4 regions of the Hymenobacter latericius genome follow, and region 2 is predicted to be linked to each of the others. Evidence: riboswitches for the same ligand, from Rfam matches in the RefSeq annotation. Region 2 holds a riboswitch; each other region holds the start of a gene.
What was found. A riboswitch is a leader RNA that binds a small molecule or an ion and turns the genes downstream of it on or off. The one in region 2 is predicted to bind S-adenosylmethionine.
Positions count from the first base shown of each region.

Region 1 (5,596 bases), 1.2 Mb from region 2:
GAAGCGCTTGATACCAAGCAGGGCCGATACAATGGTGTGGCGGCGCGTTTGTTCCACCACGCCCTGGCGGGCATCCACCAGCACAATGGCCAAATCGGCGTTCGAAGCGCCCGTCACCATGTTGCGGGTGTACTGCACGTGGCCGGGCGTATCGGTGATGATAAACTTGCGGCGCGGCGTGGTGAAGTACTTGTGCGCCACGTCGATGGTAATGCCTTGTTCGCGCTCGGCGCGCAGGCCATCGGTGAGCAGGGCCAGGTCAACAGTACCGGCGGCGGAAGTGCGGTTTTGCTCCTCCAGCGCAGCCAGCACATCGAGCGACACGGCGTCGCTGTCGTAGAGCAAGCGGCCAATCAGGGTGCTTTTGCCGTCGTCGACGCTGCCGCAGGTGATGAATCGAAGTAAGTCCATGGTGTCCTAGGTGACAAGTGACAGGTAACAGGTGACAGGTAGGTGACGAATCCGGCTTTGCTCGCCGGGTCACGTGTTGCTTGTCACCTCATCACCCCTGATTAGAAATAGCCGTTGCGCTTGCGGTCCTCCATGCCGGTTTCCGAAATCCGGTCGTCGAGGCGGGTAGCGCCCCGCTCGCTCACTTTGGCCTGCAGAATGTCTTCGATAATGGCCGCAAGGGTGCTGGCGTCGCTTTCCACGGCGGCGGTGCAGGTAGCATCGCCCACGGTGCGGAAGCGTACCTGGCGGGTAGTCAGCTCGTCGGAGGCATCGAGTGAGAGGTGCTCCGTTACGGCCAGCAGCTGGCCCGAGGGCAGCACCACGCAGCGGCGCTCGTGGGCGAAGTAGATGCTAGGCAGCTGGATGTTCTCGCGCTGGATGTAGTTCCACACGTCCAGCTCGGTCCAGTTCGAAATGGGAAACACGCGCACGTTTTCGCCGGGCTGAATCTGGCCGTTGTAGATATTCCAGAGCTCGGGGCGCTGGCGGCGCGGGTCCCACTGGCCGAACTCGTCGCGCACCGAGAAGATACGCTCCTTGGCGCGGGCCTTTTCCTCGTCGCGGCGGGCGCCGCCGATGCAGGCATCAAAGCCAAACTCCTCGATGGTATCCAGTAGCGTGTAAGTCTGCAGGGCGTTGCGGCTCGGAAACTTGCCGCCCGGCTCGCGCAGGCCGCGCTGCTGAATGGTGTCCTCCACGCGGCGCACAATCAGCTGCTCGCCTAGTTCGGCAGCCAGTGAGTCGCGAAACTCCAGTACTTCCGGGAAGTTGTGGCCCGTGTCGATGTGCACGAGCGGGAACGGAAACTTGCCAGGCCGGAAGGCCTTTTGGGCAAGGCGCACCAGCGCGATGGAGTCTTTGCCGCCCGAGAACAGCAGCGCGGGGCGCTGAAACTGCCCGGCCACTTCGCGCAGGATGTGGATGGCTTCGGCTTCGAGCCGATCGAGGTAGTCTAAACGAGGGAGCGTTGGCATAAGGCAAGGGGGTGCCTGTTCGGCCTGTAGGGCCGAATTTTTAGGGAATAGGAAGTGCGGGGAATGCAGGGCCTCACCCCCCGGCCCCCTCTCCGGGGGAGAGGGGGAGCCTGATGTCAGCAGGCATTATCCGGAGCATGAAGTAGAAAGAGCAGGGTAGCGCATTACTGGCACAGATGTATGCCGCCAGCAATTAAGTAGTAAGCACAGCGACGTTGCTGCCAATTGGCTCCCCCTCTCCCCCGGAGAGGGGGCCGGGGGGTGAGGCGTGCAGGCCGCACTCCTTCGCCGACTGATCTTCCCACCACCAGCGGCCGGCCCGGAAGTCTTCGCCGGGCTTCACGGCCCGGGTGCACGGCGCGCAGCCAATGCTCACGAAGCCTTGCAGGTGCAGGGGGTTATGCGGAATGCTGTACTCGCGGATAAAGGCCCAGGTCTGCTCCCAGGTCCAGTCGAGCAGCGGATTCACCTTCAGCAGCTGGTAGGTAGCATCGAACTCGGCTATCTGCATGCCGGTGCGGGTGGCCGATTGCTCGGCCCGAATGCCCGTAACCCAGGCTTCTTTGCCGGCCAGCGCACGGCTCAGCGGCTCCACTTTGCGCACGTTGCAGCAGGCCTTGCGGGCATCCACGCTTTCGTAGAAACCATTCGGGCCCTGGCGCTCTACCAGGGCGGCTACCTGCTCGTGGTTGGGGTAGTAGGTCCGGATGGTTTTGCCGTATTTGAGCACGGTTTTGCTCCAGGTAGCATACGTTTCCTGAAAATTACGACCTGTGTCGAGGGTAAATACCTCAATGGGTAAATCGTGGGCAAAAATCAGGTGCGCGATTACCTGATCTTCCAATCCAAAAGAGGTAGAAAAAGCGGCTTTACCGGTAAATTCAGTGGCAATTAGGCGCAGGGTATCCAACGCATCAGCCCCAATTAATTGCTGACGAATTTGCGCCACCTGTGCATCGATTAAAGTCGACATGCGCAGCAGGGCTACGACCGGTTTCTCCGAAGAAAAACCAGGTCTGATAAGACAAAAAGAAAGGGAGCCGGAGGGGTAGGCGGCGAGTTGAGCTCAAGCGGCCAAACCAAACGGACCTAGGGCGTGCTCCTGCGGTAGGAGCCTAGGCGTTGGCGTTCCGGCAAGCGGGCAGGGGAGGATGTAAAAGCCTCAACAACACGCGCGGCGCATAGCCAGGCAACAACAGCACAGGCTGTTGGAGCCGAAAAGGCCCGGCTGCAGAGCAGCGGAGGTAGCGCGGGGTGTGATGATGAGGTTCACGGCGTACGTTGTTTTTATATGGTCAGGAATTGGCACCGTTCCGGATGATCCGGAGGGTTGCCGGCGCTTCACGGAGCCTGTCTCTCCACGCCTCTGTATAAAAACAATCCTGGGAAGAATTGATGGAGCAAAGGTAGCAACACAAATTTTGGAATTGCAAATTTTTTCTTGAGCTGGCCCCAAAGCTTTGTGTCTTGACAATACCAATTCGCCTAAACCCAGTTTGTATTAAAAAGCTTAGGGCCGTGCTTGAACAATTAATTCAAGCACGGCCCTAATGCGCAATTCAAATAGCAGGCGCTGATTAATTCCGGCGCACCATATCCACCACGGCATCAACCCAAATGGGGTGGGTATTGCAGCTCGGCACCAATTGCCAGTGGTTGCCGCCGGCTTCCTCAAACATTTCCTTAAACTCTTCGCCTACCTCGATGGTGGTTTCGAGGCAGTCGGCCACGAAGGCGGGGCTGAAGGCCAGCACGTTCTTGTAGCCCTTGGCCGGCATCTCCTTCAGGACCTCGTCGGCGTAGGGCTGCAGCCACGGGTCGCGCAGGCGGCTTTGCAGGCGGCTCTGGAAGCACACGGTGTACTGGTCGTCGCGCAAACCCAGGGCCTCGGCCAGCAGGCGCGAGGTGGCAAAGCACTGCGCGCGGTAGCAGTAGCGGTTATTTTTATTGTAGTGGTTGCAGCAGGTGCCCAGCTTGCAATAGCCTTTGTGGCTGCCCTTAAGCACGTGGCGCTCCGGAATGCCGTGGTAGCTGAACACCACGTGGTCGTAGTCGTGCTTTTCCATCTCGGCCTTGCCCAGGGCCCCGAAGGTGGCAATGAAGCCGGGGTCGTCGGCGAAGGTGCTGATGAAGCTGATGCTGGGCACCACCCACCATTTGCTTACGATGTCCATCACCTTTTCCTGCACCGAGCCCGTGCTAGCCGCGGCGTACTGCGGAAACAGCGGCAGCACGATGATGCGCTCCACGGCTGCTTCGCGCAGCTCCTCCAGCGCCGATTCGATGCTGGGATTCTGGTAGCGCATGCCGAAGGCCACGAGGTAGTCTTTGCCGAGCTTTTCCTGCACCAGCTTTTTCAGATCGAGGCCGTGGTAGAGCAGCGGGGAGCCGCGCTCATCCCAGAGCTGCTGGTAAATTTTGGCCGACTTGGGCGCGCGCAGCGGCACCACCAAGCCCTGAAACAGCGGGTAGCGCACAGCCGCGGGCATGTCGATAACGCGAGCATCGGTCAGGAACTCGTTGAGGTAACGGCGTACATCCGGCGTGCGGGGCGAATCGGGGGTGCCCAGGTTCACGAGCAGGACACCGATGCGGCCTTGGGTAGAGGCAGGGGTAGAGGGCATAAAAGAGAGGTAGCGCACACCGCCGGTAACAAAGGAAAGCGGTGCCGACAGATGCCATACAAAGGTACGGGCCCCAAAGTTTGCGCCGCAGCTGCGGCACCGGCTCAGTACGCCCTGATTTATATCCACGAAATAGCCGGCATCCGCTGAAAGACCATACGCCAGGTGATGACAGAGGTAACGGTTCGTCAGCACCTAGGGCCTTGCCAGCAACGTTTTGGTGTAGCGCTGGTAACAATTGTCGGGCGGAACAGCGGCGCGGTTGTGCGCGAGCCAGGCGGTACCAATGGCCGGGGGCGTAGCGGCAGGGCCGAAGCACGTGGCAGCGAGGTCGGAAAAGGGCGATGGTAACCGGCGTGGTGTAGTGAAGGCAGGCGAGCCTAGGTGCTGGCTTGGGCAAGCGGTAACAGGAGCCAGCATACCGTGGCATTAACATTCGGGCGCGGCATTGCCCAAAAGGTACTTTTAACCGTAAGCGCCTATTATTCAGGCTATGCAGCTTGAGCGCGCATAAAGCCGTACCTTTGTGCCCCTTAACGCATTACCACCATCGTGACTACTGAACCCAAACCGCACCGAGCCGGCTTCGTGAGCATCATCGGCAAGCCCAACGTGGGCAAGTCGACGTTGATGAATGTGCTGGTGGGCGAGCGGCTCAGCATTATTACCAGCAAGGCCCAAACCACGCGCCACCGCATTCTGGGCATCCTGAACGGCCCTGACTTTCAGCTGGTATACTCCGATACGCCCGGCATCATTCAGCCGAAGTACGAGCTCCAATCGGCCATGATGTCGTTCGTGTACTCGTCGTTGGAAGACGCCGACGTGATCCTGTTCGTGACGGACATCTACGAGAAGCACGACGAGGAGCCCGTGGTGGAGCGCCTGCGCCGCTCGGAAGTGCCGGTGCTGCTGCTGATCAACAAAATCGACCAGGCGACGCAGGAAGAAGTAGAGGCCAAAATGGCGTACTGGCGCGAGCAAATGCCCAACGCCGCCGAAATCATCCCCATTTCGGCCCTCAACGCCTTCAACACCGAGCAGGTCTTTAACCACATCCTCGACCGCCTGCCCGAGCATGAGGCTTTCTACCCCAAAGACGAGCTGACCGACAAGCCGGAGCGCTTTTTTGCTTCGGAAATGATTCGCGAGAAAATCTTCAAGCTCTACAAGAAAGAAGTGCCTTACAGCACGGAAGTCATGATTGAGGAGTTTAAGGAAGACGACGCCATCATTCGCGTCCGCGGTATCATCTTCACCGAGCGTGCTTCCCAAAAAGGCATCATCATTGGGCAGGGCGGCGCGGCGCTGAAGAAAGTAGGCACCTGGGCCCGCGAGGAAATGGAGAAGTTTTTCCAGAAAAAAGTGTTCCTCGAGCTGCACGTCAAAGTCAACGAAAACTGGCGCACCGACCCGAAGATGCTCAACCGCTTCGGGTACAAGCCGGAGTAGAACGAAACTAGAGCTAGCTCCCCTCCTCAGATGAGGAGGGGTTGGGGGTGGTTGAAGAACTAGAAGCTAGATCTAGTAACCGTTTAACGACAG
Region 1 covers NZ_CP110136.1:3,825,489-3,831,084, forward strand. Annotated here, with positions in the region: gene OIS50_RS16965 (sulfate adenylyltransferase subunit 1) at 1-411, opposite strand, end outside; gene cysD (sulfate adenylyltransferase subunit CysD) at 513-1,427, opposite strand; gene OIS50_RS16975 (phosphoadenylyl-sulfate reductase) at 1,621-2,400, opposite strand; SAM riboswitch class I at 2,712-2,804, opposite strand; gene hemH (ferrochelatase) at 3,005-4,051, opposite strand; gene era (GTPase Era) at 4,604-5,503, shown strand.
Region 1: it holds a riboswitch for S-adenosylmethionine, as region 2 does, so the genes downstream of both, OIS50_RS16975 (phosphoadenylyl-sulfate reductase) here and OIS50_RS02705 (hypothetical protein) in region 2, are expected to answer to the same signal.

Region 2 (5,596 bases):
GTACAGCGCCAGTACGATCAGTCGCTGAAAACCTACGAGCGCCTGAAGCAGTTGAAAGAGCAAACCAACAAGCACTAAGCAGCGCCCTAGGTGCCTGAATTACAACGCCCCACCTGCCAGGCAGGTGGGGCGTTGTGCGTTGGTACATTGTCATCCTGAGCCCAAGCGAAGGACCTCCTCACGTCAGGACCTCACGGGACCCCTTCGGGGCCCGGCCCCCTCTCCAAAAGAGAGGGGGAGCCTGACGACCTAGGGCTCGGCTGTCATGTCGAGTAAAGCGAGACATCTGGCGCGCCTACTCTTGTTAGTATTCACTCCCCCTCTCCCTTTGGAGAGGGGGCCGGGGGGTGAGGTACCGGTAAGGTCCTTCCTGCGTCAGGACGATAATTACCGCCCACCCAGATGTCTCGCTTGGCTCGACATGACAGCTGAGCCCTAGGCCAGTACCTGAATAACAGCTTCCGAGAAACGCTCCATTTCCTCAAGCTGCGGGCTGCACTGCAGCAGGAACAGGTCAACGCCCACGGCCTCGAACTGCGCCACGCGTTCGGCAATCTGATCGGGCGTGCCGGTGAGGCCCGAGCGCAGGCCGCGGTTCGACACGGAGTAGTCCTGCAGCGACACCTGCTTTTCGAGCTGCGTGCCGGCCAGCCACTGCTGGTAGTTTTTGTAGCCGGCGGCCGAGCCGTTTACGTTCGTGATGCGCTCCAGCTCGCGCTTCACCTCCTGCTCGGTGTTGCGCACAATGCTGTACGCCGCCACGCCAAACTTCATCGGGGGCAGGCCTAGCCGGTCGCGGCGCTCCTGCAAATCCCGAATGCGGCGGCCGATGGCCGCGGGCTCGTCGCCGTGCATCACGTAGCCGTCGCACTGGGCGGCAATCAGGTTCTTGGCCGCTTCCGATTCGCCGCCGGCGTACAGGAACGGCCGCGGGCGCGACACCGGCTTGGGCTGCAGAATGCTGTCCGTCACCTCGTAGTACTTGCCCTTGAAGCTGAAGTGGTCTTGCTTCCAGAGGTTGTCTACCACGTGCAGCCACTCGGCGGTGCGGGCGTACCGGTCGTCGTGCTGCTCAAAGTGCACGCCGTACTTCTTGGCCTCGTCCTGCCACCACGACGACACCACGTTCAGCGACAACCGCCCGCCGCTGATGTGGTCGATGTTGGCGGCTTGCTTGGCCAGCAGCGCCGGCGAGTGGAAGGTAGGCCGCACGGCCACCATCAGCTCGAGCTTTTTGGTAACGGCCGCCAGCGCGGCCGCCGTGCTCCAGGCATCGAGCGAAGGGGCTTCTTCGCCTTTGATGTCGTTCAGGTTCAGCTCGGCGATAAGCGACAGGTCGTAACCGAGCTCCTCCGAGCGTTGGGCCAGCGTTTTCACGTAGTCCCAGTCGGCGCGCATGTTTTCATCCTCAACATTGCGCAGCCACCCGCCAAAAACGGGCATCCAATATCCGTAACGCATGGTTTCTTGTCTTGTAAGAACGTCATGCTGAGCCCCGCCGAAGCATCTCTACGGATAGTAATCTACTATCTGGCGAAGCGGTAGAGATGCTTCGACAAGCTCAGCATGACGGGCTGGTTTAGTTAGTGGCGAGGCTCAGGGCCAGCTCGGCAGTGGCGGCGGCCAGTTCTTGCTCCAGGTAGTCGACAAACAGCGCGTAGGGGTCGAAGCCGACCACGTTCACGGCATCGGCCACGAAGTTGGACAGCGCGTTGATGTCGTAGAACAGCACCTCGCCGGTGCGGTCGTCGACGAGGTATTCGATGCCGCCCACGTCGATTTTGGCCGCGGCTACCAGGCGCTCCACGGCCTCGATTACCTCGGCCGGCGGCGTGGTGGCTTCTACCTGAATGCCTTTCTTGGGGGCTTGGGTAAGGCAGAACTCGCCTTCCGCTGCGGGCTCGTCGGGAATCTGGCAGATTTCGGCCGGGCACAGGTTGAAGCTGGTGCCGGTGGTGTACACCTTCATGGCGTACAGGAACTTGCCGTTCAGCGTCTCGACGCGAGTGATGTGGCCGCCGCGCGGGGCCACAAACTCCTGCACCAACGCAGTCTGGTCGATGCCTAGGTCAATCTGGCCGTTATCAACGGCGGCTTGCAGGCCTTCGGGCGTATCGAAGCGCACGATGCCCGCGCCGCTGCCGCCGATGTTCACCTTTACTACCAGCGGGAAGCTCAGCTCCTTGGCCGCGTCCGGAATGCGTGACACGTGGTTTACCACCCGCGACTTCGGAAATTTCAGGCCCAAACCGGCCAGCAAATCGAGCTGCCGGGCTTTGTTGGTTTCGATGCCCGAGGCCACCGTGCCGTTGATAACCCGAACACCCAGGCGCTCCAGATGCGTAAGGAAACCGGCCGTGTGAAAGATGCCCTGGCCGTGGCCGCGCAAGTACGCCGAAGAGCTCATGCGGTTGATTACCAATGCGTACGGGCTTTCCGACTCCGAAGGGTCGAAGAGGTGGTGCGCGGCATCAATCTTCTCGTAGGGCAGGCCACGGCGGTCGAGCTCGGCGAAGAGCGGCTTAAACCATTCGGGGTGCTCGTAATAAATTCCTATGGGCTTGGGGTATTGTGCCATGTTTAGCAGAAATAATGACGATGTAAGCGGAAGGGAAAAGCAGCCGCAAAAGCGCTGCTGAGCTGATTGTCGGTTGGAAAGTGCAGCTGCAACTGCCCCAGGTGCTGCAGAGCAGGGCAGCCGAGGGCAGCACGCGCCCACGCTGCCGAAAAGCCGGAGCCGCAGCAGAAAATGGAAAACAGGGAAGGAGGCAGTTGCCGGCCGAATTCACAAGCCACCAAGTGCTTGGAAATCAAGCGCTGAACTGAGCCGATGGCAATGCCAGCGCAAATCGGGCTGGCATTGCGACGCACCAAGCCCTAGGTGCCCAGGCACCTAGCAGCCATGCAGCAGCAAGGGGAGGGGGTGTGGGTTGGGCTCAACAACAACAGGCCGCAACTGCCATGCCCATACAGCAACGCTGCGCCTGGCGCAGGTTGGGGGCGGTGGTAGCAGAGCGAAAAGCGGCGGTGCGGGTAGTTGAAGCCACGGCTACTTGTTTTTATATGGTCAGGACTTGGCACCGTTCCCGGGAGTTACCCCGCTGGTGGTTGCCGGCGCTTCAGGGAGCCTGTCTCTCCACGCCTCTGTATAAAAACAATCCTTTGGTCGGAAAGAATTGATGCTGCAAAGGTATAGCAGCGTTTGCCGAAAACACAAATATTCTTCGCAACGAACAAGCCCGGCGGTTATGGTTTCGGCAACAAAAAAGCCGCGAAACGGCCGCCAGGGCGGCGCGTTTCGCGGCTGATAAGGCGGCTAAAATGCCTTAGTTGACCGGGAATTCGGCGAACGAGGAGAAGTCGACGAGCTTGCCTTTCTGAATCAGTTTCAGCTCGGTTTGCAGGTTTTTCTGGTTGCTCTTGGTGGTGTATTCGGTGTCGAGCTTGGTGAGGTCGGGCTTGCCGGCATTTACCCAGGCCGTGTACCAGAAGTTGGCCGTGGTTTGGGCGGCGTTGCGCATCTGGCGCTCAATCATGTGGTTGAGGGCCTTGTGGTAGGCGGCCGAGTAGGCGGGCGTGTGCACCCAGCTGTTGAACACGTTTTTCTTTACCTGGCCGTCGGCGTTCAGCACGTACAGCGCTTCTTTGGGCGTTTCGCCGGCCAGCTTTTTCTCAATGGTCAGCATCGAGTCGATGGCGGCGTGGCTCTGGGCCACAATGCGCCACGATTCGGCCACGGGGTCCTGAATCAGCTTGGGCTCCGCAAGCTTGAAGTTGTAGTTCCGGCCAAACTGCTCGGGCAGCTGCGACTCGTAGAACGCATGAATACCACGCTGCCCGGTGCGCTGGCCGTCGTGGTTGGAGGAGGTGTGCAAGGGCTGGTGCGCATCGCCGAGGTAGTGGCCCAGGTCGGCGGCCAGAAACAGGATTTCGTCCTTGCGCTGGTTTTTCATGGCCGTGGTCAGCTTGGCCAGCATATCCTGCAGGTACCAGGGCAGGCGGCCGTGCTTGTCCAGCGTTTCGGCGTCGTATTTTTTGTAGGCATCGGCAGCGGCTTGCGGTATCTCCGCTACCGGGCCATACTCTTCCAGATCGATGTAGTGCCGCGGAAACTCGGCTTTGTCGTTGATGCTGTACTTGCGCGAATCGGGGATGACCGATTCCGTCACCACGTAATCGATGTGGTTGTAGAAGAACGTGCGCATGGCCGCGGGCAGGGCCAGCACGGCCGCGCGGTTGATGCGTTGGTGGCCCCAGTTGCCCCAGGCAAACAGCAGCGAGGGAGCGGTAAGCAGCAGAGCCGTAGCCAATACCAAACGGCGGCTGCGGCGGCTAAAGTTGAACATACGTAGCGTAGGCATAAGAAAAAGAAAAGGCAAATATCTGGGCTTGGCAGGCATCGGCCAAATACCGATTTGTGAATCAGGGTTTTGGGTAATCAATTTCCTGACTCTTTGTAGGTTGAAGCCGAAGCAGGCCGTTGCAGCTATGGCCTGCCTGGCCGGCGGCGCTTGCTTTGCACCTAGGGATAAGTCAATTACTGTGGTTTCGCCGGCAATGCCGTGAGCCGGCAATGCCCGTGCGGCCCCGGGCGGCGGCCCAGGCCGTGCACATGCCCGGCGGCGCGGCGGCTGGCATGTTTTGGGGGCGGCAGCGGCGCGGGGCCGCGCTGGTGCGCTTATATTTCTGCGCATTTTGGCGGCCGTAGCACCGCCTGTCACTTCCGAATCTACAAGCCGCGGTATGCGCAACGATCTGGCTCTTATCGACCTGTTGGTCTTTCTCATTTACCTCGTGGGCGTATCGTTGTACGGCTACTACATCTACCGCCAAAAAAAGCGTACCGAATCCGATTCGAAGGACTTTTTCCTGGCCGAAGGCTCCCTGACGTGGTGGGCTATCGGGGCCTCCATGATTGCCTCCAACATTTCGGCCGAGCAGTTCATCGGTATGTCGGGCGGCGGTTTTGTGCAGGGCATTGCCATTGCGGCCTACGAGTGGGTAGCGGCGCTCATCCTGATTTTCGTGGCGGTGTTCTTCATGCCGATTTACCTGCGCGAGAAGATTTACACCATGCCGCAGTTTCTGGAGCAGCGCTACAACGCCACGCTTAGCCTGATTATGAGCGTGTTCTGGCTGTTCCTGTACGTGCTCGTCAACCTCACGGCCATTTTGTACCTAGGGGCGCTGGCCATCAACAACATCGTGGGCGGCGAAAGCTTCCACCTGATACTGCTGGCCCTGGCCCTGTTTGCCTTGTTGCTGACCCTAGGCGGCATGAAGGTGGTGGGCTACACCGACGTGGTGCAGGTAACGGTGCTCATCATCGGCGGCCTGGCCACCACGTACATCGCCCTCACGCTCGTCAGCCAGCAGTTTGGCCTTGGCAACGATGTGCTGGCCGGTTTTTCGGCCATGATGCGCGACGCCGACGACCACTTCCACATGATTTTCGAGAAGCCCGGCCCCGCCGCCTCCACGGCCGAAACGGCGCGTTACCTGGCCCTGCCGGGCCTGGCCATGTACGCCGGCGGGCAGTGGGTGGCCAACCTCAACTACTGGGGCTGCAACCAGTACATTACGCAGCGCGCCCTAG
Region 2 covers NZ_CP110136.1:654,382-659,977, forward strand. Annotated here, with positions in the region: gene OIS50_RS02690 (PA2169 family four-helix-bundle protein) at 1-78, shown strand, start outside; gene OIS50_RS02695 (LLM class flavin-dependent oxidoreductase) at 436-1,461, opposite strand; gene OIS50_RS02700 (ATP-grasp domain-containing protein) at 1,580-2,578, opposite strand; gene OIS50_RS02705 (hypothetical protein) at 2,581-2,871, opposite strand; SAM riboswitch class I at 3,057-3,155, opposite strand; gene OIS50_RS02710 (zinc dependent phospholipase C family protein) at 3,327-4,361, opposite strand; gene OIS50_RS02715 (sodium:solute symporter family transporter) at 4,744-5,596, shown strand, end outside.

Region 3 (5,596 bases), 2.0 Mb from region 2:
TGCAGGGCCTCACCATCATTTTGCAGTAAAACAAAACGGGCCACCTAGGTGGGCGGCCCGTTCAATTACTCAGCGAGAAGCTCGCTAGCTAATTGCCTTGGCTGAGCAACGGCTTGCCGGGTTCTGCCTGTTCGGGCCACGAAAGTGCCGGCGGCCCGTAGCGCGTCGCGGTGCTTGTGCAGCTTATTCAGGCTGATATAACCTAGGGTGCCCTCCGAAGCTGGAGCAGCCGTAATGGTCTCGCCTGATTCCTTAGCAATACCTAGGATTTTCTGCAGCTCTTCGGGAGCGTTGCGTAGGTATACTTCCAGCTCCAAATCAGGTGTTTCTGCAGCACCTGCTGTGTCGCTAAGCTTATCATACTGATAGCGGAAGTCGTTGCGCAGGGCTACCAGGTCGGCTAGCACGGCCGAGCCGGTGGGGTGGCCGCCGGCGCCGCGGCCGCGCAAAAAGTGCTGGCCGGCAAACTCAGCCTCCACCACCACGCCGTTGAACTCGCGCTCCACGGCGTACAGCGGCGAATCGGCCGAAACCAGCTGCGGCGTTACGAACACGGTAGCGCCACCGCCGGGCAAGGGCTGCAGGCTGGCTACTACCTTAATCTTCTGCCCGCGCTCGGCGGCGTAGCGAATGTCGGCCAACGAAATGTTCTCGATGCCCAGGTTCAGTACGTCGTCAGGGTTCAGCAGCAGGCCGTAGGCGTGGGCGGCCAGTATCACCGCTTTCGACCTAGGGTCGAAAGCGGCCATATCGAGCGTGGGGTCGGTTTCGGCAAAACCTTGCGCCTGGGCTTCGGCCAAAGCTTCGGCGTAGTCGGAGCCGCCTTCCGTCATGCGCGTGAGCACGTAGTTGGAGGAGCCGTTGAAGATGCCGCTTACCGAGCGCAGCGGCTCCTGGCCGAAGTAGCTGTCGAGGGTGCGAACGACCGGAATGCTGCCGCATACGGCGGCTTCGTAGAGCAGCGTGCCGCCAAACTGGCGCTGCAGCTGCAGCAGCTCGGGCAGGTGCCGGGCCACCATGGCCTTATTGGCCGTAACCACCCGCCGACCTAGGCGCAGCGCTTCGCTCACCAATCGGAAAGCCTCGGCCGCATCGTCGATAACTTCAACCAGAATATCGAGCTCCGCGTCGTGCAGCAGCGCCTCGGCCTGAAACTCGAAGCGGCTGGCCGGCAGCGGGCGCAGCTTGGTGGGGTTCTTCACGGCGATGCGCGCTACCGCAAAACCGGCCTCGGGGTGGCGCTCCAGAATGTCGAACAGCCCTTGCCCAACGCAGCCGAAACCAATCAGCCCAATGCGGGTGCGGGGGTTAGTGGACGAAGGTTTGGACATAGAATCGTTCGAGAAAATGCGTGATTTGCGCGGTTTCGATCAGGAAACCGTCGTGGCCGTAGGGCGAATCCATTTCGGCGTACATGGCGCCGGGTACGTGGCGGGCAATAAACTGCTGCTCGGCCGGCGGAAACAGCACATCCGACGAAATGCCCAGCACCAGCGTGCGGGCCTGCACCTGCCGCAGCGCGGCCTCCAGCCCACCGCGCCCGCGCCCCACGTTGTGCGAATCCATGATGTGCGACAGCGTAACGTAGCTGTAGGCGTTGAAGCGCGCCGTGAGCTTGTCGCCCTGATACTGCTGATAGGAGCTGGCCCGGTGAAAAGCCGGTAGGGCGTCCTCGTCGGGCTCGGCCTGGGTGCGGCCGTAGGCATCGTAGCTGCGGTAGCTGAGCAGGGCCACGGCCCGGGCCGCCCGCAACCCGGCCACGCCGCCCTCGGGTCCGCCGCCCTGGTAGGTACAATCGGCCTGAATGGCCAGCCGCTGCGCCTCATTAAAGGCAATGCCCCAGGGCGAGTGCCGCGCGTTGGTAGCCAGCAGCACCAGGTGTTCGAACAGTTTGGGTTGCGCAATGGCCCACTCCAACGCCTGCTGCCCACCCAGCGAGCCGCCGATAACGGTATGAATTTTCGCCAGCCCTAGGTGCTGGCGCAGTTGCTCGTGGGCGGCAACCAGGTCGCGCACCGTAAGGCGCGGAAAAGCCTGGTACAGCGGCCGGCCCAGCGGCGGCACCGGCGAGGTAGGGCCCGTGGTGCCGTAGCACGAGCCCAGCACGTTGGCGCACACGATAAACCACTCGGCCGGGTCGTAGTAGTGGCCGGGGCCCACCAGGCCGGGCCACCAGCTCGGCACATCGGCGTTGGCCGTGAGGGCGTGGCACACCCACAATACGTTGTCGCGCGCGGGGCTCAGGGTGCCGTAAGTGTGGTAGGCAATTTGTACGCCGGCCAGCTCGCCGCCGCACTCCAGCGGCAGCGGTTGGGCCAAGGTTAGCGTTTGTTGTTCGCTCATAGCGGGGTCCTTTCGGGTAAGGCTGAAAGGAGTGGTAAAACACCGCAGCCCGCGGCTGCAGCGGTCAGAAATGCTTTGCTCCCGGCCCCCTCGAGCAGAAGAAGGGGCCGGAAAGCAAAGGAGCCGAAGCGGCGGCGAAGCACTTTCTCCCGAAGCGCTTCGCCTAGGTGCCAATGCTGGAAGGGAAGCCCTGCCCCATGGCAGAAGCGGGCTTCCTCAGTTTTCCCTCCCTTTATACTTCCAGCGTGGCGGGGTGCTCGGCTTGTTGTTCGAGTAGGATAGCGTTATCCTCGGTGTTGCTCAGCGGCGCCGCGTTCTGCACTGCGTCAAAAGCGCGCTGCAAATCGGCCTTGATGTCGTCGATGTGCTCCAGGCCCAGCGACAGGCGCAGCAGCGTGGGCGTTACGCCAGCGGCGCGCTGCTCCTCGTCGGAAAGCTGCTGGTGCGTGGTGGCCGAAGGCTGAATGATGAGCGTTTTGGCGTCGCCCACGTTGGCCAGGTGGCTGATGAGCTGCAGGTTGTCGATAAACTGCGTGGCCGTTTCCTTCGAGCCTTTAATAGCGAAGGTGAGCACACCGCCGAAGCCGCGCTTCAGGTATTTGGTGGCCAGCTGGTGGTAGGGGCTGCTCTTGAGGCCGGGGTAGTTCACGGCCTCTACCTGCGGGTGCTGCTCCAGCCACTCGGCAATTTTCTGGGCGTTTTCCACGGTGCGGTCTACGCGCAGGCTCAGCGTTTCGAGGCCGATAAGCAGCTGCCAGGCGTTGAAGGGGCTCTGCGAGGGGCCGAAGTCGCGCAGGCCTTCTACCCGGGCCCGGATGATGAAAGCAATGTTGCCGAAGGGGCCGTTTTTGCCGAACACATCATTGAATACCAGGCCGTGGTAGCCTTCGCTTGGCTCGGTAAACTGCGGAAATTTGCCGTTGCCGAAGTCGTACTTGCCGCCATCCACGATTACGCCGCCGATGGAGGTGCCGTGGCCGCCAATCCATTTCGTAGCCGATTCTACTACAATGTGCGCGCCGTGCTCCAGGGGGCGGAACAGGTAACCACCCGCGCCGAAGGTGTTATCCACAATCAGCGGAATGTCGTGCTTGTTGGCAATGGCCGCAATGGCTTCAAAATCCGGAATGTTGAAGCCCGGGTTGCCGATGGTTTCGAGGTACAGCGCCTTGGTGTTCTCGTCGATCAGCCGCTCGAAGCTCTCGGGGTTGTCGCCGTCGGCAAAGCGCACCTCAATACCCAGGCGCTTGAACGCCACCTTGAATTGATTGTACGTGCCCCCGTACAGAAACGAAGTCGACACGAAGTTGTCGCCGGCCTGCAGGATGTTGTTCAGGGCAATAAACTGCGCCGCCTGGCCGGAGGCCGTTGCCAGCGCTGCCACGCCGCCTTCGAGCGCCGCCACGCGCTGCTCAAACACGTCGGTGGTAGGGTTCATCAGGCGGGTGTAAATGTTGCCGAACTCCTTTAGCGCAAACAGGTTAGCGCCGTGCTCAGCATTCTTGAATACGTAGGATGTAGTTTGAAACAGCGGCACTGCGCGGGCGCCCGTGGTGGGGTCGGGTTGCTGGCCGGCGTGGAGTTGCAGGGTTTCGAAGTGCAGGTTCTGCTGAGACATGATAATGCTGAGAAAGAGGGTTGTGGATTGCGAAATCGATGCGGGAAACCGGCCACAGCAAGCCCAAAGCCGCGTGCGCCGAAGTGGTGGCCCGCAGCAGCCCAAGTGAAACCCTAGGGTGCAGCGAAGCCACATGCCGCCGAAAAGCCGGGCGGCCAGAATGTGAAATGGGAAGGGTAGGGGCAGGCTTTAAGCGCCCGCGGGGCCAACTACCAACAACAGCAACAACACGCCGTTTCGGCAGCGCGCATAGCCTGCGGCTGCATCATCGTCGCGGTAGCGGGGCGAGCGGCTACAAGCATAGTTGTAGCGGGCGCCGCGGTAGCGCGGAACTGCGAAGGAGTGTTGTAGGGGTGCGGGTAGGTATCCATAGCACGCTATTTATTTGTCCCCTCGTAGGGGCAGGACTTGGCACCTGCCAGCTTGTGCGTTGCTGGTGGTTGCCAGCGGGTCATCGAGCCTGTTCTCTCGCCGCTTCGGAATAAACCATGCTTCAAAAAACGCCGGGCCGTAAGCCGGGCTGGCACAAAGGTAGTACCGGTTGCATTAAACGCAAATCTGGCGAAAAGTTTTTTCAGGACGAGAAGTCAGATGTAACCAATTGCGCTTTGGTTCGAAGTAAAATATTGGTTATAAGATGATTATTAATAAGGTGTGGCAGTGATTTTACACAAAAAAACGCCTAGGGGTCGGACCTAGGCGTTGCAATATCAAGCAGAAATAAGGCCTACATCTTGGGCAGTTTCAGCACCTGGCCTACCTCAATATGGTCGGGGTTGCTGCCAATCGTCGACTTATTAGCATCGTAAATCTGGTGCCACTTGGAGGCGTCGCCGTAGTGCTTTTTGGCAATCTTCGAAAGCGAGTCGCCGCTTACTACGGTGTAGGTTTCGCCTTGGGCGGCGGCGGGTTGGGCTGCCTGCGGTTGCGCTTGGTTGCCGAAGAAATCGGTAGCGCCGCCGGCCGGCTTTTGGGGTTGGGTAGGTTGTACGGGCTTTTTCTCGCCCTTATCGCTGAGGAAATCGAACAGTCCCATGGTTGTGTGGTCTTTGTAAGTGGGTGCGGATGCGAGCAACAGGTGCTGGGTAGCAACCCATTGGCTCGGCTAAAGTGTACGGGCTAGGTAGCAGATAGTTGCGCGCTTAACCCTTTGCAGCGGGGGTGCGTAAGTAACGGCGCAGCGCTTGCCAACTCGGCCGCGCCGCAGTTGCCGAACCCTGTTCCATCCCCATTCCAGACACCCATTTATGACACGCGCATTTAACACACCGCTCCACTACCTAGGCACGCTCCTGCTGCTGATGACCCTCGTTATGTATGCCTGCGGCAGCAAAGAAGGCAAGGTAGAAGGGCAAAACATGCTCTACGGCACCGATAGCAAAGTGTGGAAAACCCGCCGCGAAGAAGACGCTACCGGCGACAAAGTGAAGCAGACCTCCGAGCAAAAGCAGGAGGAAATCCGCTTCTTCGGCAATGGCCAGTACGTCATGACCTCGCCCACGCAGTCGATCAACGGCAAGTACACCTTCGATCAGGCCAACAAGAAGATTACCATGACGCCCGACAACGGAAACGTGGCCAATACCTTCGATGTGGCAACGCTTACCGACGACCGCCTGACGCTGCGCAGCGCCG
Region 3 covers NZ_CP110136.1:2,677,775-2,683,370, reverse strand. Annotated here, with positions in the region: gene OIS50_RS11955 (alpha/beta hydrolase) at 1-29, shown strand, start outside; gene OIS50_RS11950 (homoserine dehydrogenase) at 66-1,331, opposite strand; gene OIS50_RS11945 (homoserine O-acetyltransferase family protein) at 1,309-2,343, opposite strand; gene OIS50_RS11940 (O-acetylhomoserine aminocarboxypropyltransferase/cysteine synthase family protein) at 2,576-3,961, opposite strand; SAM riboswitch class I at 4,340-4,449, opposite strand; gene OIS50_RS11935 (LysM peptidoglycan-binding domain-containing protein) at 4,689-4,997, opposite strand; gene OIS50_RS11930 (hypothetical protein) at 5,209-5,596, shown strand, end outside.
Region 3: it holds a riboswitch for S-adenosylmethionine, as region 2 does, so the genes downstream of both, OIS50_RS11940 (O-acetylhomoserine aminocarboxypropyltransferase/cysteine synthase family protein) here and OIS50_RS02705 (hypothetical protein) in region 2, are expected to answer to the same signal.

Region 4 (5,596 bases), 1.8 Mb from region 2:
GAGAACAGCGTCTGAATGTTTTCGCCCTTGCGCGGCGGCAGCACCTCAAACGAGAAGAGGGTTTTGCCGTTGGCGCGGGCAAGGTGGTCGGTAACTTTCATAGTGGCCTCACCCCCCGGCCCCCTCTCCGGGGGAGAGGGGGAGCCTGACGATTAGCGAATGGGGGGAGTCAGGATTGTGGTGGCTGGTTTATTCTTGAGGCAAAGCCAAGGCTTCGCGGATGGTTTGCAAAACAGCAGAAAGGGTGCTGAGCACTTGCTCGTTGATGAAGCGCAACACGCGGTAGCCGGCGGTGGCTAACTCGTAACTGCGACCTAGGTCGTACTGGGCTTGGCTGCGCTCGGCGTGCATGTCGCCATCGACTTCAATAATGAGCTGATGATCGGTACTGATGAAGTCAACAATAAAGTTGCCTATAGCATGCTGCCGCCGAAACTTTACTCCGTTGAGCTGCCGGTTGCGCAATGCTTGCCACAAAGCGTCTTCGGCCGACGTCGGATTACGCCGCATCTCCCCGCTGAATGTCTTCAGCCGAGTGTGCCACCGCTTCTGATCAGCGGTTAGCCGGTCCTGCTTTGGGTCTGGTGCGTCCACGCAAAAGCTGTAACTACTGCGCAGTTGTAACTGCAACAACGTTGACTTTAGGCTCCCCCTCTCCCCCATGTCGCGCATCTAGCGAGGGAAGGGGGCCGGGGGGTGAGGCCACATCGTAGTTCAAGTTAGGCGACAACCAGCGCTCCAGCTCGGCAGAGGGCATGCCTTTGCGGCGGGCCAGGTCTTCTACCTGATCTTTGCCAATTCGACCTAGGCCGAAGTAGCGCGAATCGGGGTGGGCGTAGTAGAAGCCGCTCACCGAAGCCGTGGGGTACATGGCCAGGTTTTCGGTGAGGCTGATGCCGGTTTGGCCGTTGCCGAGCAGGTGGAACAAGGTAATCTTCTCGGTGTGATCGGGGCAGCCGGGGTAGCCCGGGGCGGGGCGAATACCGCGGTACTCTTCCTTGATAAGGTCTTCGTTGGAGAGGTGCTCCTGCGGCGCGTAGCCCCACAGCTCGCGGCGCACCCGCTCGTGCAGGCGCTCGGTCAGGGCTTCGGCCAGGCGGTCGGCCAGGGCTTTGGCCAGAATGGCCGAGTAGTCGTCGTGCTGCGCCTCGAACTCGGCCACCAGCTCATCAAGCCCGATGCCCGCCGTTACGGCAAAACCGCCTAGGTAATCGGCGCGGCCGCTGTCCTTAGGAGCCAGGAAATCGGAGAAGGCGAAGTACGGCAGGCCCGGTGCCTTCAGGCTTTGCTGACGCAGCGTGAAGGTTTCGGCCAGTAACTGCTCGCGGGTGTCGTCGGTGTATACCTCAATTGTGTCGGAGTCGACGGTATTAACCGGCCAGAAGCCTACCGTAGCACGGGCCGTAAGCAGCTTTTCATCGATGATGCGCTTGAGCAGGGCTTGGGCATCGGCAAATAGCTTGCGCGCGGCCTCGCCTAGGGTCTCATCTTCCAAGATGCGCGGGTAGCGGCCTTTCAGCTCCCAAGCGTGGAAGAAAGGCGTCCAGTCGATGTAGGGCACCAGCTCCTGCAGCGGGTAATCTTCGAATACCCGCGCACCCAGAAAGCTGGGCTTGGTGATGGGCGCGGCAGCCCAGTCGGCCTGAAACTTCTGCGCGCGGGCATCCTCAATGCTCACGTACTCCTTGGTACGCTGGCGACCGGCGTGGTCGTCGCGCAGCTGTAGGTACTCCTGGGCCACGTCGTTGGCGTACGCATCCCGACCTAGGCCTAGCAGTTGCGAGGCCACCGGCACGGCACGCGAGGCGTCGTTTACGTGTATAACGGGCCCTTTGTAAGCGGGTGCGATGCGCACGGCCGTGTGCAGGCGCGAGGTGGTAGCGCCACCAATGAGCAACGGCACGCGCAGGCCGCGCTTCTCCATTTCCTGCGCCACGTACACCATCTCGTCGAGCGAAGGCGTAATCAGGCCGCTTAAGCCCACAATGTCGGCTTGGGTGCGCTCGGCTTCGGCGATGATCTTTTCGAGGGGCACCATCACGCCTAGGTCAATCACCTCATAGTTGTTGCAGGCCAGCACCACGCCCACAATGTTTTTGCCGATGTCGTGCACGTCGCCTTTCACGGTAGCCAGCAGTACTTTGCCGGCTGTCTGGCGGGCTTCGGTGCCGCCGGCAGCAGCTACGGCGTCGCGCTCGGCCTGCATGTGCGGCTCGAGCCAGGCCACTGCGCGCTTCATCACGCGGGCCGATTTCACTACCTGCGGCAAGAACATTTTGCCGGCGCCGAACAGGTCGCCCACTACCGTCATGCCGGCCATCAGCGGGCCTTCAATCACGGCCAGCGGCTTCTGCAATTGCTTCAGCGCTTCTTCGGTATCGGCTTCGATGTGGTCGGTAATGCCTTTTACCAAGGCGTGCTCGAGGCGCTTCTCAACCGACCACCCGCGCCATTCTTCCTGGCTAATAGCTGTCAGCTGTTGGCTATTAGCTTTCTGATGGCTAAGCTTGTCGGCCAGCTGCACGAGGCGCTCGGTGGCATCGTCGCGGCGGTCGAACAGCACGTCTTCCACGGCTTCGAGCAAATCCTTGGGCACTTCGTCGTACACGGTCAGCTGGCCGGGGTTCACGATGCCCATATCCAGACCGGCCTTGATGGCGTGGTACAGGAACGCGGCGTGAATGGCCTCGCGCACCGGGTCGTTGCCGCGGAAGGCAAACGACACGTTGCTGACGCCGCCGCTGGTGAGGGCGCCGGGCAGGTGCTGCTTAATCCAGCGCACGGCCTCAATAAAGTCGATAGCGTAGCGGCGGTGCTCCTCGATGCCGGTGCCTACGGTAAGGATGTTCGGGTCGAAGATGATGTCTTCGGGCGGGAAGCCTACTTCTTCGGTGAGGATGCGGTAGGCGCGCTGGCAGATGTCGATGCGGCGCTGGTAGTTATCGGCCTGGCCCTGCTCGTCGAAAGCCATTACGATAACCGCCGCGCCATAAGCGCGCACCAGGCGGGCGTGGTGCTTAAACACCTCTTCGCCCTCCTTCAGCGAAATCGAATTGACGATGCTCTTGCCCTGGGTGCACTTCAGGCCAGCTTCCAGCACCTCCCACTTGGAGGAGTCGATCATGATGGGCAGGCGGGCTACATCGGGCTCCGAGGCCAGCAGGTTCAGGAAGTTGGTCATGGCCTCCACCGAGTCGAGTAGGCCTTCGTCCATGTTCACGTCGAGCACCTGCGCGCCGCCTTCCACCTGGGCGCGAGCCACGGCCACGGCTTCGTCAAACTGCCCCGAGCGAATCAGGCGAGCGAAGGCGCGCGAACCCGTTACGTTGCACCGCTCGCCCACGTTCACGAACAAGCTTTCGGGGTGAATATTCAGCGGCTCCAAACCGCTCAGGCGCGTGGCTTGGGGGCGCACCGGCAGCTGGCGCGGCGGGTAGCGGTCGACGAGCTTCGCGGCTTCGGCAATGTGCTGGGGCGTGGTGCCGCAGCAGCCGCCCACCACGTTTACGAGGCCTTCCTGCAGGTACTCTTCCAGCACGGCCGCAAATTCCTGGGCCGATTCGTCGTAGCCGCCGAAGGCGTTGGGCAAGCCGGCGTTGGGGTAAGCCGAAATGTAGCAGTCGGCCAGGCGGCTCAGCTCCTGCAGGTACACCTTCAGCTGCTTGGCACCTAGGGCGCAGTTCAGGCCAATGCTCAGGATGGGCAGGTGGCGCATGGAGTTCCAGAACGCCTCCACCGTTTGGCCCGACAACGTGCGGCCCGAAGCATCGGTGATGGTGCCCGAAATCATGATGGGCACCACGCGGCCGCCCTCATCGAAGAAGCGCTGCGCCGCGAACAATGCGGCCTTGGCGTTCAGCGTGTCGAAGATGGTCTCAATCAGCAGCGCATCCACGCCGCCATCAACCAGGCCTTTGATCTGCTCCAGGTACGCCGTAGCCAGCTCATCGAAGGTGATGGCGCGGAAGCCCGGGCGGTTTACGTCGGGCGAGAGCGAGGCCGTGCGGTTGGTGGGGCCAATGGCGCCGGCCACAAAGCGCGGGCGCTCGGGCGTGCTGTACTCGTCGGCAGCGGAGCGGGCTAGCCGGGCGGCTTCAAAGTTCAGCTCGTACACAATGTGCTCCAGGGCGTAGTCGGCCTGCGCCACGGTGGTGCCGCTGAAGGTGTTGGTTTCTACCAGGTCGGCGCCCGCGGCGAAGTACTCGGCGTGCACGCCGCGCACCACGTCGGGGCGCGTCAGACACAGTAAGTCGTTGTTGCCGCGCAGGGGCTTGGGGTGGTCCCGAAACCGCTCGCCCCGAAAGTCGTCTTCGGTGAGCTGGTGGCGCTGCAGCATGGTACCCATGGCACCATCGAGCACGAGGACACGGCGGGCAAGCAGCTCGGCAAGCGGGGAGGCGGGAACAGTAGGCATATGGTCTTTCCGGATTGCGGTGGATGCTGGCGCGTATCCGGAAAGCCGAGGGGCCGCGAGGGGCTCTGGTTCCGCTCATCTTCTCCGAACGCCGCACCGGCCTCGGATGGGAGTTAGCACCTTGCCGCATTGGCCGGTTGCTAAGACGTCGTCGGGCCCAGTCCCTCGGTCTTTCTGGATAAGCACCACGAAGATAGAGGCCGCCACGAGTTTTTGCAAGTGCCCCGCCGTACCTCAACAGCAAATACGTGTAGTTTATTTGAAAGTATAAATATTTAATTGTAAATTATTGGTAGAAGAAGTGGTGTTGCTGAGTGCTATGGAAACCGTTTATCACCAACACGCGCCCGTGCCAAGCGCCGGGCTGCGCGCCAACCCGTTGTGGTGGGCGGCGCCCCTCGCCGGCCTGGTTGCTGCAGCCCTAAACCTGGGCATTTACTACGCTGCTACTGCTACAGGGCTGTTGCCGGCCAATCTGCGCGAGCCTACCGGCGGCACCATTGGCCCGGCCCACGTGGCCCTGGCCTCGATGGTGCCGGCCCTGCTCGGGGCTTTGGTGCTGGCCGCCCTTATCCGGTGGGCCGATCGGCCGCTGCAAGGGTTTGCTATTGTGGCGGTGGGTATTTGCCTGCTCTCGATGGCGGGCCCGGCGGCCATTCCGCACAACCCGGCCAGCGGCGTGGCTGTACTGGGCCTGATGCACGTGGTAGCGGCCGGGGTGGTGTGGGCGCTGTTCAGCCGCGTTACCCGCGCCTAGGTGCGCGGCACGCTGCAAGGCTCAGCCAACACCTACTGCGCCCCAACTCAGGGTAGGGTTTGCCGGCCGCGGGGCGTCAGATGCAAACAGTGCTTTTGCCAAGGCTTGTGCTTGCCCCCAGCAGCTTGGCTTTGCTGTTGTTGCCTAGGTGCCCGGGCAGCCAGGTGCTGCCGGGGCCTGGGCAACGGTCGTCGGCGTTGGCAAGGGGTTGAGGTGGTTTTGGGCTGATTCCGGCCGATTGCATGGCGGGCGCGGTAGGCAACTACCACTTGGCATGCAGCAACTCAGTTATACAGCCCGGGGTGTGTAAATAGTGTTTTGTCTATTAAAATTATATCAATGATAATATGAATTTAGCCATGGTATATAATGCATATAATATATTTGTGCAGCCATTGTTCAGGCGATATACGCTGCTTGCTAAC
Region 4 covers NZ_CP110136.1:3,190,345-3,195,940, reverse strand. Annotated here, with positions in the region: gene metF (methylenetetrahydrofolate reductase [NAD(P)H]) at 1-101, opposite strand, end outside; gene OIS50_RS14155 (endonuclease domain-containing protein) at 190-510, opposite strand; gene metH (methionine synthase) at 608-4,414, opposite strand; SAM riboswitch class I at 4,487-4,599, opposite strand; gene OIS50_RS14145 (DUF6069 family protein) at 4,734-5,171, shown strand.
Region 4: it holds a riboswitch for S-adenosylmethionine, as region 2 does, so the genes downstream of both, metH (methionine synthase) here and OIS50_RS02705 (hypothetical protein) in region 2, are expected to answer to the same signal.